3 regions of the Sporomusa intestinalis genome follow, and region 1 is predicted to be linked to each of the others. Evidence: riboswitches for the same ligand, from Rfam matches in the RefSeq annotation. Region 1 holds a riboswitch; each other region holds the start of a gene.
The links. Region 1 has a riboswitch for S-adenosylmethionine ahead of ACZ481_RS05935 (trans-sulfuration enzyme family protein). Riboswitches for the same ligand answer to the same signal wherever they lie in the genome.
Positions count from the first base shown of each region.

Region 1 (4,158 bases):
AGTCTGGGGTTGCGGCTGGCATCAGGCACGGCCAAAGCGGGTACGAAATATAAGTATTCCAGTGCAACTTTTACCAGCTTTGGGTCCAACGCAGCCGCCGATGATAACAAAAATAACATTACGCTTGACCGGATTTTTCTGACTAGTACTATTGGCGCCGTGAAAACTACAGTTGGCGCCCAGGAGCTGAAGCTGGGGACAACCGGTTTCATCGTGGACAACGGCGCTATCAGCTTTGACGGTATAAAATTCGCAACGGCAGCCGGCGCAGTTAATCTTGTCGGCAACTGGGGCCGCCAGCAAAAGAACGGGTCGGCCGGCACAACGATTGACGTTGCCTCGCTGGAGGCGGCCGCCCAGCAGGGCAAACTCAATTATGGCGCCGGGTACGCCACCCTCAAAGACCGGGGGACTGTACATACAACCCTGGCAGAATACCTGTACGGCAATGCTAAATATCGATTTGATGACGGTTTTTCGCTGGGAGGCGAGTATGTTTATAACCAGCAAGCCGATGCAGATAAGACGGCCTGGGCAGCTGTAGCCACAATCGGTAATCAGGAGATTGTGGCCAGAGGCCAGAACAATATAGTTGTAAAATACTACCATGTTGATAAAAACTCGATCAGCAGACTAACCTCCTATAGCCTGCAAAGCAAGGCTGGAGCAGGTGTTACTGAAGCATTTTCCGATGTGAGAAATTTAAAAGGCTTAAACGTTGCTTATAATTACGGGTTCAGTAAAAGCCTAAGAGCCTATGTGGCTTATCAAAAGCTGACTGACAAAGAGGCTGCTGCTGGTGACGACCGCGGTTATCAATATTACCGGGCGGCGGTTGTAGCCAATTTTTGAGTTATAACACCGGCCGGCAGCGGGCAAACATCATAAAAGAAAAATAGAGTCAGAGACTGGTCTCTGACTCTATTTTTCAAATTCGCTGTTAATCCAGGGCCTGGGCCAAATCGGCAATGATGTCCTCAACATCCTCAATGCCCACCGACAAGCGCAGCAGACAGTCGCTGATGCCTAACCGCTGCCGGATGTCTGCCGGGATATCGGCATGGGTTTGGACGGCGGGGAAGGTAATCAGGGATTCGACACCGCCTAAGCTCTCGGCAAACTGGAGAACTTTTATTTTACGCAGCACCTGCGCCGGCAGGCGGGGATGGTCCACGACAAAAGAAAGCATGCCGCCATACCCTGCTGCTTGCCCATCCTGTATTTCCTTGCCGGGATGATCCGGCAGCCCCGGATAATACACTTTGGTAACACTGGGGTGCGTGACCAGCCATTTGGCGACAATAAGGGCGTTTTCCTCATGCTGGCGCAGCCGGATGGCCAGGGTTTTTAAGCCGCGCAGCAGCAGCCAGCTGTCCTGCGGTCCGAGGATAGCGCCGGCCGCATTTTGGATGAAGCCGATTTTTTCACAGAGGGCAGGGTCTTTGGCTACTACCAGGCCGCAGACAACATCATTGTGGCCTGACAGATACTTGGAGCCGCTATGGACAACGATGTCGGCGCCAAGGGTTAGCGGCCGTTGCAGATAGGGGGATAAAAAGGTGTTGTCGACAATGACATGGATAGGCTTCCCGCTGCTGCGGGCAAGACCAACGATGGCTTTTATATCGGCGATTTTCATCAACGGGTTTGTCGGTGTTTCCAGCAAGATGGCTTTGGTGGCCGGCTGCAGCGCCTGTTGTACCTGGATCAGATCGCTGGTGTCCACGAAAGTGGCAGTGAGGCCAAATTCATTAAATAATTTGTCGACAATGCGGTAGGTGCCGCCATAACAGTCTTCGGTTAGGACAATATGATCACCGGGCCGGTACAGCATGAGTAGCGATGTAATGGCTGCCATGCCTGAGCCAAAGGCGAAGCCGGCATGGCCTTCCTCCAGGGCTGCCACTGCCTCTTCCACGGCTTTGCGGGTTGGATTCTGCGTGCGCGAATAGTCGAAGCCGGTACTGCGGCCAAGCTCGGGATGACGGAAGGTGGCTGTCTGATAGATGGGTGTACTGATAGCACCGGTAGTTTTGTCACTGACCAGTCCGGCTTGAACAACTTTGGTAGCAAATTTCATAGCGATCATCTCCTGTTTTAATAATGGTAAGAAAAAACAGCTCTTCCGCAAGAAGAGCCGCCTATATACGCTGATAACTCATCTTCCGGATTGCTCCGCTGGATTTAGCACCTTGCATAAATGCCGGTTGCCGGGTGTCATAGGGCCAGTCCCTCGACCACTCTTGATAAGTTGCTATTCAATTATTGGTTATTATTTTGTCATAGTTATTACCATTTGTCAATAGACATTTGTTAACTGGACGATGTTCTTTTTATTGACGGCAGTTCAAAAACCAGATATCATAATTGCAAAAGGGTACAGCTGTTTTGGGAATACAGGGGGAGGCACTGAGCGTATGACGGACGTAGGCGATATCCGGGCATTAATTACAAAGGCCGAAATAACCCATGAACTTACAAAGTGCGAAATGGTTGCGCTGTTGACAGATAATCAATATACAGCAGAATTTTTTGCTGCTGCCGACCGGGTGCGTCGGAAGTATGTGGGGGACGAGGTTCACCTGCGCGGTCTTATCGAATTTTCCAATATTTGCAAACAAAACTGTCTGTATTGCGGTCTGAGGCGTGACAATAACAAGGTAGACCGTTACCGGCTGGATATCGACACAATTATTGATTTTGCCGGCAAGGCAAAATCATACGGCTACCGCACCGTGGTATTGCAGTCAGGGGAAGACGAATGTTTTGATGTTGCTACGATGGTTACCATCATTAAGAAAATTAAGCAGCTTGGTTTGGCAATCACAGTCAGCGTGGGTGAAAAGCCCCGGGCCGTGTACCAAGCCTACCGGGAAGCCGGGGCCGACCGCTATCTGCTCCGGATTGAGACAACAGACAAAGCACTGTACGAGCAACTGGACCCGGGGATGAGCTGGGATAACCGGGTGCGATGTCTGCAGGATATAAAGGAACTGGGCTTTGAACTGGGCACCGGCTGTTTGGTTGGGCTTCCGGGCCAGACATTAGAGTCGCTGGCTGACGATATTCTTTTCTTTAAAAAGCTGGACGCCGATATGATCGGGGTAGGGCCGTTTATTCCTAACCCGGATACCCCGCTGGCCGCTGCGGCCGGTGGCACCTTCGAACTGAGCACCAAAGTCATGGCCATGACCCGCCTGCTGTTGCCTGATATTAACATTCCGGCGACGACGGCAATGGAGTCACTTCATCCCCAGGGGCGCGTACTGGCCCTGCAGCGTGGCGCCAATGTGGTTATGCCCAATGTTACCGAAGGGGAATACCGGCAAATGTACCTGCTATATCCGGGAAAAATCTGTATCAATGATACACCGGCCCATTGCCGGGGCTGTATTACCGGTAAAATACAGGGTATTGGCCGGCAAGTGTCTGAGACGTATGGATTCAGGCAAAAACATGCCTAGTAGAGCCAAATGGAGGAAATATCAATGACTAAACAGGACCTTATGAGTACAGGCAGGCATTTTTCCGATGCCGGCCTTGAGCTTATTGAGCATGCGGTGCGGGATATTAGTTTTGGTTCGCTTACTTTAGTAGTCCAGGATTCAAAGGTAATTCAGATTGAAAAGCTGGAGAAAATCCGGATCTGTGAGCAGCAGCCGAAAGCCAGCGGCAAAACTACAGTGAAGGCAGCAGACGGCGCTGCTTTGCGGACGCGGATTTTACAATCTGTCAGTGGCATGGAGTATGGGAAGGTTGCCATCCAAATTCAGGCAGGGCAAATTATTCAGGTGGAGCGGACAGAAAAATACCGGGTAGGCAAATTTACCGGACTCCACGGCGAAGGAATTTAAGCGTTGACACCTATAAAGTAATATGCTATCATAACTTACAAATATGGTACTCAGCAGTCTGAGGCCATTACAAGCGATTATGTGCTGATCAGAAATATACTGAAGGCCAAGGTCCGCTAAGCGGAACCCTGGTCTTTTATTTTCCTACAGCCTTTCTACAATCGCTGAGGGAGGGGTATGGATGACGGCACCCGGCTCGGCCCGTATTGTTTGCAGAAATTGCGCCAACCTTCTTGCCCGGTGGTGCTATCAGCGGTACTGGTGGTTCCGGCTGGTACGGGAACCGCTGCTGCTGGGGATGCGC
Region 1 is NZ_AP042390.1:1,309,121-1,313,278, forward strand. Features, by position in the region: gene ACZ481_RS05930 (S-layer homology domain-containing protein) at 1-852, shown strand, start outside; gene ACZ481_RS05935 (trans-sulfuration enzyme family protein) at 941-2,080, opposite strand; SAM riboswitch class I at 2,156-2,253, opposite strand; gene hydE ([FeFe] hydrogenase H-cluster radical SAM maturase HydE) at 2,418-3,464, shown strand; gene ACZ481_RS05945 (YezD family protein) at 3,489-3,854, shown strand; gene ACZ481_RS05950 (nitroreductase) at 4,036-4,158, shown strand, end outside.

Region 2 (4,158 bases), 1.2 Mb from region 1:
GCAAGACAGACAAGTCGAGCAGGGACGAAAGTCGGGCTTAGTGATCCGGTGGTACCGAGTGGAAGGGCCATCGCTCAACGGATAAAAGCTACCCTGGGGATAACAGGCTAATCTCTCCCAAGAGTCCATATCGACGGGGAGGTTTGGCACCTCGATGTCGGCTCATCACATCCTGGGGCTGAAGTAGGTCCCAAGGGTTGGGCTGTTCGCCCATTAAAGTGGTACGTGAGCTGGGTTCAGAACGTCGTGAGACAGTTCGGTCCCTATCCATCGCGGGCGTAAGAGACTTGAAGGGAACTGCTCCTAGTACGAGAGGACCGGAGTGGACGGACCCATGGTGTACCAGTTATCCCGCCAGGGGTAGAGCTGGGTAGCTACGTCCGGAAAGGATAAACGCTGAAAGCATCTAAGCGTGAAACCAGCCTTAAGATGAGGTCTGTCATTCGCAAGAAGTAAGGCCCCTTGGAGAAGACAAGGTTGATAGGCCAGGAGTGGAAGTGGAGTGATCCATGGAGCGGACTGGTACTAATAGGCCGAGGACTTGACTTTAAACCCTCGTTTGCATGAAGTGCAAACATCGATGATTATTGCGCAATGCTTATCTTCTGTGAAGTTTTCAGGGAATAAAGAGAGGAGAATTAGGAGGTTCCGCGCTCCGCTTGGAACTAAGCGATTCACGCAGGTTTCCGCGTCGCTATCGCTCCTAAAAACCTGGTTCTCTGCTTAAAAATCCAGTGACGATAGCTGTGGGGTTCCACCTGTTCCCATACCGAACACAGCAGTTAAGCCCACAAACGCCGAAGGTACTTGGCTGGAAACGGCCCGGGAGATTAGGAAGTTGCTGGTTGCAAAGCACCTACTGAATGTAGGTGTTTTTTATTTACCGTAAGTTTTGACTGTTTGCAAAAACTTTTTTTATTTGCCATATTATATTATAATAATTATTAGGTACAAACCGGCAATCTACACGAGGGAGGGTTAATCAAATGGCAAGCAAAATAGGCAAAGAGTTTATGGAGAAAACCAAGTACAAATTTGCCACACATTCTGATCAGGCCCGGGGCTTGCCACACCCGCCGGTGGAAATGGATATAGGTAATACCGGCTTTGTGATCGATCTGCCAGATCACAGTTCGGGGACGGCTGATATTTCCCTAACCCAGGCGATTCAGCATCGGACCAGTGTCCGTAACTATGCAGCCAAGGCATTGTCTTTATCTGAGCTTTCTTATTTGCTGTGGTGCACACAAGGGGTTAAGTCGATTGAACCGCATTTGGTCACCTTCAGAACCGTACCTTCAGCCGGGGCAAGACACGCCTTTGAGACGTATCTGCTAGTGAATCAGGTTGCTGGTTTGGAACCGGGATTATACAGGTTCTTAGCGGTTGATCACCAATTGGCCAAGCTAGAGGCCACAGGCAATATCGCCGAAATAATTACAGAAGCATGTCTGGGGCAAAAGTTTGTTAAGACAAGTGCAGTTACATTTATTTGGACGGCAGCTGCTTATCGTATGACCTACCGCTATGGCCAGCGCGGCTACCGGTATTTACACCTGGATGCCGGTCATGTCTGCCAGAACCTCTACCTGGCGGCAACCGCAGTGGATTGCGGCGTGTGCGCCATTGCCGCTTTTGATGATGATAAGCTTAATGCGGCACTGGTCATTGATGGCGATAACCAGTTTGCTGTCTATGTAGCAACTGTTGGGAAAAGAATATAACCCATGTAGTACCAGGCGATAGGGAAGAGGGAACCCACTCTTACTGACCAATAAAAATTCTTGACAGTTACATATACCTGTGTTACTATTACTCAAGAATAAAAAAAGAATACAGTATTTTTCATCAAGAGTTGGCTGAGGGACTGGCCCAATGAAGCCGCGGCAACCATCGCAAAGCGAACGGTGCCAATTCCTGCAACCTGTAAGGGTTTGGCAGATGAAGAATGCATAGTTTTTGAATTATGCCTCTTCGACTGCGAAGAGGTTTTTTATTTGTACAGCATAAAAGGGAGGCAGTTACTATGATTTCATTAACAGGATTGCAGAAGATATATAACGGCGATTCCGGCGCGGTAATCGCCCTTGATAATGTATCTTTGGCTATAAAGCAGGGCGAGATTTATGGCATTATCGGCAAAAGTGGCGCCGGTAAAAGCACGCTTATCCGCTGCATAAACCTATTGGAACGTCCTACCGCCGGCCAGGTATTTGTTGCCGGCCAGGAAATGACAGCGTTGTCGGAAGCGCAATTGCGCGATGCCCGTAAAAGCATCGGCATGATTTTTCAGCATTTTAATCTGTTGTCTTCGCGCACCGTGCTCGACAACGTAGCTTTTCCCTTGGAAATTGCCGGTATCGGTAAAGCGGAGCGGATAAAAAAAGTACTGCCGCTGTTAGAGCTTGTTGGCTTGTCTGACAAAAAAGATGTTTACCCGGCCCAGCTCAGCGGCGGGCAAAAACAACGGGTAGGCATTGCCCGGGCCCTGGCGAGTGAGCCCAAAGTGCTATTATGCGATGAGGCAACTTCAGCCCTTGACCCGCAGACGACAGAGTCAATTCTGGCTTTATTGAAAGATATTAATAGAAAGCTCGGCTTGACGATTGTTTTGATTACCCATGAAATGCATGTCATTAAGGCAATCTGTGATCAAGTGGCCGTAATTGAAGCCGGCCGGCTTGTGGAAACCGGGAAGGTGTTTGATGTATTTACCAGGCCGCAGTCAGACACCGCCCGTGAGTTTATTAAAGCCGTAGTAAATAATAAATTGCCGGAAGCCTTGGCCGAGATGGTATCAGACCAGCCGGTTGCCGGCAGCAACCTGGTTGTGCGCTTATCTTTTTTTGGGACGGCCACGAATGAACCTGTTATTGCCGGCCTAATCAGGCGTTTTGCCGTTGATGTCAATATAATCTCCGGCAATATCGACCATTTACAGGCAATACCTTATGGCACGCTGGTTATAGAGCTGTCAGGCAAACAGGAGGATATTCAAGCTGCGCTGCATTATCTGCAGGCCAGAGATTTAGGAACAGAGGTGATTGGATATGTCACAAGACATGCTTATGCTGCTGGCTGAGGCTTTTGGCGAAACAGTGTATATGGTAGCGGTTTCAGCCCTGGTCTCCGCCTTGCTGGGAATCCCGCTCGGGGTAATCCTGGTTATTACCGGCAAGGGCCATATAAAAGAGAACCTGGTTTTTAACCAGGCCTTAGGGGCAATAGTTAATGCTGCCAGGTCAACTCCGTTTATTATTTTGATGGTCGCTATTATACCTTTTACCAGGATTATTGTTGGTACATCCATCGGCACCAATGCGGCGATCGTACCTCTCACCATTGCGGCCATTCCCTTTGTCGGCCGGGTTGTAGAGTCAGCCCTCAAAGAAGTGGATGCCGGACTTGTCGAAGCAGCGCAGTCAATGGGGGCATCGCCCCGGCAAATCATCTTGAAGGTGCTTATCCCGGAAGCCCTGCCATCTATATTACTAGGGCTGACATTAATGGTAATCAGTTTGATTGGTTATTCGGCCATGGCTGGTGCAATTGGCGGCGGCGGTTTGGGAGACCTGGCGATCCGCTATGGTTATCAACGCTTTAGAGCGGATGTCATGCTGGCAACGGTTGTTATCCTGATCGCGCTGGTACAGATTGTCCAGTCCAGTGGCGACTACTTCGCCCATAAACTTAACAAACGCTAAACTATGGAAACAGAATACAGGGGGTATACGTAAGCATGGAAGCTATTATTGGCAATATTCGTGGCGGCGGTTACGCTTCAGCCAAGGCCCGGCAATTTACTGAATCAGTCATTAGAGAGATGAGCCGGATTGCGGCTGCCCATAATGCGATCAATCTTGCCCAGGGGTTCCCTGATTTTCCGGCGCCGGCAGCGATTAAACAGGCTGCTGTCAGGGCAGTTAATGACGATCATAATCAATACGCCATAACCTGGGGCACAAAAGGCCTGCGTGATGCTATTGCCGCCAAGGTGGAACGGGACTATGGCGTTGTTATCGACCCTGAACGCCAGCTTACCGTGTGTTGCGGAGCCACAGAGGGAATGATTGCCACCCTCCTGGCAATTGTTAACCCCGGCGATGAAGTCATTATATTTGAACCGTTTTATGAAAATTATGGCGCTGATGTAATCCT
Region 2 is NZ_AP042390.1:153,987-158,144, forward strand. Features, by position in the region: rRNA gene ACZ481_RS00780 (23S ribosomal RNA) at 1-549, shown strand, start outside; rRNA gene rrf (5S ribosomal RNA) at 731-847, shown strand; gene ACZ481_RS00790 (SagB/ThcOx family dehydrogenase) at 987-1,724, shown strand; SAM riboswitch class I at 1,843-1,948, shown strand; gene ACZ481_RS00795 (methionine ABC transporter ATP-binding protein) at 2,027-3,082, shown strand; gene ACZ481_RS00800 (methionine ABC transporter permease) at 3,051-3,704, shown strand; gene ACZ481_RS00805 (pyridoxal phosphate-dependent aminotransferase) at 3,740-4,158, shown strand, end outside.
Region 2: it holds a riboswitch for S-adenosylmethionine, as region 1 does, so the genes downstream of both, ACZ481_RS00795 (methionine ABC transporter ATP-binding protein) here and ACZ481_RS05935 (trans-sulfuration enzyme family protein) in region 1, are expected to answer to the same signal.

Region 3 (4,158 bases), 470 kb from region 1:
AACCGTTACCTTGTACGCCTTAATGGCGGCAATGGTTTCTTTCGGCGCAAAAGCCTCCAGTATAGTAATGGCAGCACCGCAGAGCAAAGGGTTGAGAACGGCGCAGGTCCAGGCAAAACAGTGATACATGGGCAACACACACAGCACATTATCGGCGGCGGTAACCGGCAGCCGCTCCCGGAGCGCCCTGGCATTGGCAATCAGATTATTATGGCTCAAAACAGCCCCTTTGGGGCGTCCTGTCGTGCCGGAGGTATAGATAATGGCACAGGGGCTGTCTGCATTCAGGCCGCGGTCTGCAACCGGAGCCGCCGGCCAGTGTTCACAGGCCAGCTGCCGTTTCAAGGCCGGTATGACAAGCTGGGTAACCGTCTGCCCGTAATTTTGCCGGCTAAGTTCATTGTCAATATCCAGCTGTTCCATTGTAACCAGTGTTTTCATCCGGGCATCTTTAACAATAAAAGCAATTTCCCGGGCAGCCAGCTGAAAATTAAGCGGAACAACAACGGCGCCCAGACTGACAATAGCCATATAACAATAGACAAATTCCGGTGAATTGCGGGCGAACAAGCCAACATTCTCTCCGGGCCGGATACCTCTGGCATAAAAAACATTCCGGTATAGCTCTACCTGCTCCTGCAACCGGCCATAGGACACACTGTCGCTGCCGGTAAATGCGGTATTGTCTTTTACACCCTGAAAAATAAGATTATGAACAAACAAGGCATGCACCCCTCCAACGAATAAATAAACAAAAATGCAGCAGCAGCAAAAGGACTTTGCCGTCTCATTTTCCACAGCCGCCGCCCGCTACTAGTATACCTTAACCTGCGGTTAATTAAAATTGTCACCAAAGATAAGACTGGCTTATGTCGAGGCCACCAGGCAGGACACCGGCCAGTCTTATCTTCCAGCGCTTTACCGCTTGCATAAAACCTTTCAGCCACGGCAAACAGGCAAGTTCACGTTGCGGCCTTAACAAAATCCATTATACCAGACTGCCACAGGCAGCAACAGGCCTAAATTTCCTTTTACAGGGACAAATTTAACAACTGTTTATCTGTCAAACCAATAAAAATAGGCCTGACCGGGTATAGTCAGGCCTACTTATCCTACATGCTAAATACTGATTTTTGCCCCGAGCAGTTCAACAAAGGCTCTTAACCAGGCTGGATGGTCCGGCCAGGCCTGAGCAGTTACCAGCTTGCCGCTGACAACAACCGGCTCATTTTTCCATTCGGCGCCAGCCAGCCGGCACTCAGCGGCGCAGGCCGGATAAGAGGTTACAGTCTGGCCTGCCAGCACATTGGCCGGAGCCAAAAGCTGCGTACCATGGCAAATAGCGGCTACCGGCTTGCCGGCAGCAAAAAAGTCCTGTACCAGTTTGACAGCTTCGTCATACAGCCGGATGTATTCGGGCGCACGTCCGCCGGGAACGACCAGGCCGGCATAGTCGTCTGCCCTGGCATCTTTAGCGGCGATGTCCACAGCGATGCGATGGCCGGTTAGTTCAATATAGGTGTCTAAGCCGGTAAAATCATGAACAACAAGCTGCACCATATCGCCGGCCTTTTTGTTGGGTACGGCGACATCAACGTGGTAACCCAGCATCTGCAGCGCCTGCTGCGGTACTTTTACCTCATAATCCTCAGCACAATCCCCGGTAAGTAACAGAATTTTTTTAGCCATTGTATAACCTCCTTATTTCGCAATATGGTTATATATTCTATAAAACCCTGTTTTTCCCTGCTGGCTATTTACCCTGCCACCCCGCCTGGCCAGCCGGGAATATAATTGCCAGCACTGTCATATTTGGCTGCACCGCTAAAAAAGCAATGTGCCGGCAAGGCTGCCGCTTAGATCAATATAATTGCCCATCATTGTTTATCTAAATAAAAAAGGCTAAAGAAGCTCCTGCCAGGGAAGTTCTTTAGCCTTTGATCAGCCAATAAGGCATTTATATAAGTGATATTTGTAATAGTAGCGCAACACCTATGTTGTGTCAGGTAAGCCAGTCAGGCCTGTTGCCGGCAAACGGCACAGCTTTGTCTTTTCCCCTGCCCGTAGCAGGTAAACTGTCTGGCTAAGGCCTTGCAGGCGGCACTTAGGTGCCTGGGGGCAATTAAACCTTCAATTAAGCCATACGACTCAGCCAGCCGCAACAGAGGGACATTAGCCCGGGCCAGTATGTCCGTCACCGTGATAATGGTGTTCAGCAAGGGCTGCCCGCACCGGCCCCGCACCGACAGTTTTACGCAGTCAGTAACCAAATCAGGCGGCACGGTGATGCCAGCAAGCGCTGCTGCTGCTACAGGCGCCAGTCCGGTCTTTACAGCAAAACTAAGCTGACAGGGCTGTACTGAGACCATATCGACAGCGATGCCGGCCGCTTCCAAAGCGGAAAAAACAGCGGTGGCACCGGCCTGGTTTAAACTGCTAATCCGTATAAAAACCACAGACTTGTCATAGGTAAAGCTAATGTCCCGGTCTTCCCCGGCAATATCAGTATCAGTTTCTAAGCCGTAGCGGTGGCAGAGACCAAGCTGTTTAAGTGTGTTAATCATAAAAAACCCCTTTCCGAGGAAAGGGGCAACTGTTTACACACTTTCCTCCTATCTGCCAGGATAACTCCTGTTGGAATTAGCACCACTGCAGAAACTGCCGGTTGCCGGGCGTCATCGGGCCAGTCCCTCGACCACTCTAGATAAGAGCCCTATTGAATTCCAGACAATTTTACCATGAGAAAATAGCAACTGTCAATACATCAGCCCAGCCAGCACCAGTTAATAAACAGCGCCGTACAGAGGACCAGGCCGGCGGACTGCAGCCAGAGCAAGCCAAAAAACCACCTGGTTGGCAGCCTGGCCAAAAATAAATAAAGGGGAAATATGACAAGCACAAAACGGGCCATGCTGTACAGCGGATAAATCGGCGAGGTGGAGAACAAAGGCGGTAAAAACCACAGCCATCCTGTAAGTACGTACTTTGCGGGCAGCCTGTATCCAGGCACGGCTGTCGCAAATACCAGGGCCATACAAGTCAGCGCGGTCAATACCGCATCAAGATAAATGCCGGCCTCGACCAGGGGAACGCCGGCCTGGATCAAGGCAAAATTATTCCAAAAACTATCCCAGGGAAAGCCAAACTGCCGCCCCCAGGCTTGCTGGGAATGGATAAAAGCCAGCGGATTGCCGAACAGCCTGTTATTATAGGCGCAAAAAGCCCCGAATGCCACCACCGGCAAACAGGCCGACAGCATCGACGGTTCCCATTTGCGTTTAATATAATAATGCTTGACGAATTCATATACTAAAACACCAGCCAGCAATACCCCCAGATTACGGGTCAGGGCCGCCAGCGCGGCAAATAAACCGGCCCGCCACCACCTGTTGGTCCGCAGGCAGTACAAACAGGCCAGGGAGCAAACAATAAATACCGGTTCGGTATAAACACTGTTTAAGAAAAAAGAAGTTGGCAAGGTGGCATAGGCCAGCAGTGCCCGCTGGGTTTCCCTGGCCGTAAAATCGAGTAAAAATAATTTAGCCATCACAAAGTAACTGATCAATGTAAACAGGTTGCACACAACAAAGCCGGCCGTCACATAACCGAGACCGATGCCGGCCACGGCTTTGATCAGCAGGCTGGTGAACGGAAAGAAAACAATATTTTGAATATTGTACCCATGCTCGGCAATATAGGTATACCAATGAGCATCCCACTTAATAAAGTTTCCGATGAACGGCAGTGTTTGCCCGGCACCGGGGTTAAGAAAACCGGCTGCTTCCCGGCCGGGTACCAGGTCGGTGAACAGCAGCGCGGTTAATACTAACAGGGTGTGAAGACCATAGGTTAGGATAACTATTCGTAAGGCGGCAGCATCGCTGCCGCCGGCAGGGCTAACCGCCCTGGAAAAAGAATGAGCCCGTATATTTCCGTGTGGCAAACGACCGGTACCTCCAGTGAAACTGCAGAGTGTCTCCAGGTAATTTGTACGATTTTAAGGCTGACTATACACAGACATATTCAATGCCTGTACACAATAGCCCCCGCCGCTTTGCACCAGCCTGTTTAAACAGCCATAATCCTGGCCGATCAGAAAACTGTTGGCAATCGGGATCCCCAGAACAAAGCAAAACAGCAGGCGGTTAATGCCGGCAT
Region 3 is NZ_AP042390.1:1,777,934-1,782,091, reverse strand. Features, by position in the region: gene ACZ481_RS08025 (class I adenylate-forming enzyme family protein) at 1-723, opposite strand, end outside; gene ACZ481_RS08020 (DJ-1/PfpI family protein) at 1,120-1,689, opposite strand; gene ACZ481_RS08015 (hypothetical protein) at 2,016-2,564, opposite strand; SAM riboswitch class I at 2,610-2,711, opposite strand; gene ACZ481_RS08010 (mannosyltransferase family protein) at 2,765-3,943, opposite strand; gene ACZ481_RS08005 (histidine phosphatase family protein) at 3,998-4,158, opposite strand, start outside.
Region 3: it holds a riboswitch for S-adenosylmethionine, as region 1 does, so the genes downstream of both, ACZ481_RS08015 (hypothetical protein) here and ACZ481_RS05935 (trans-sulfuration enzyme family protein) in region 1, are expected to answer to the same signal.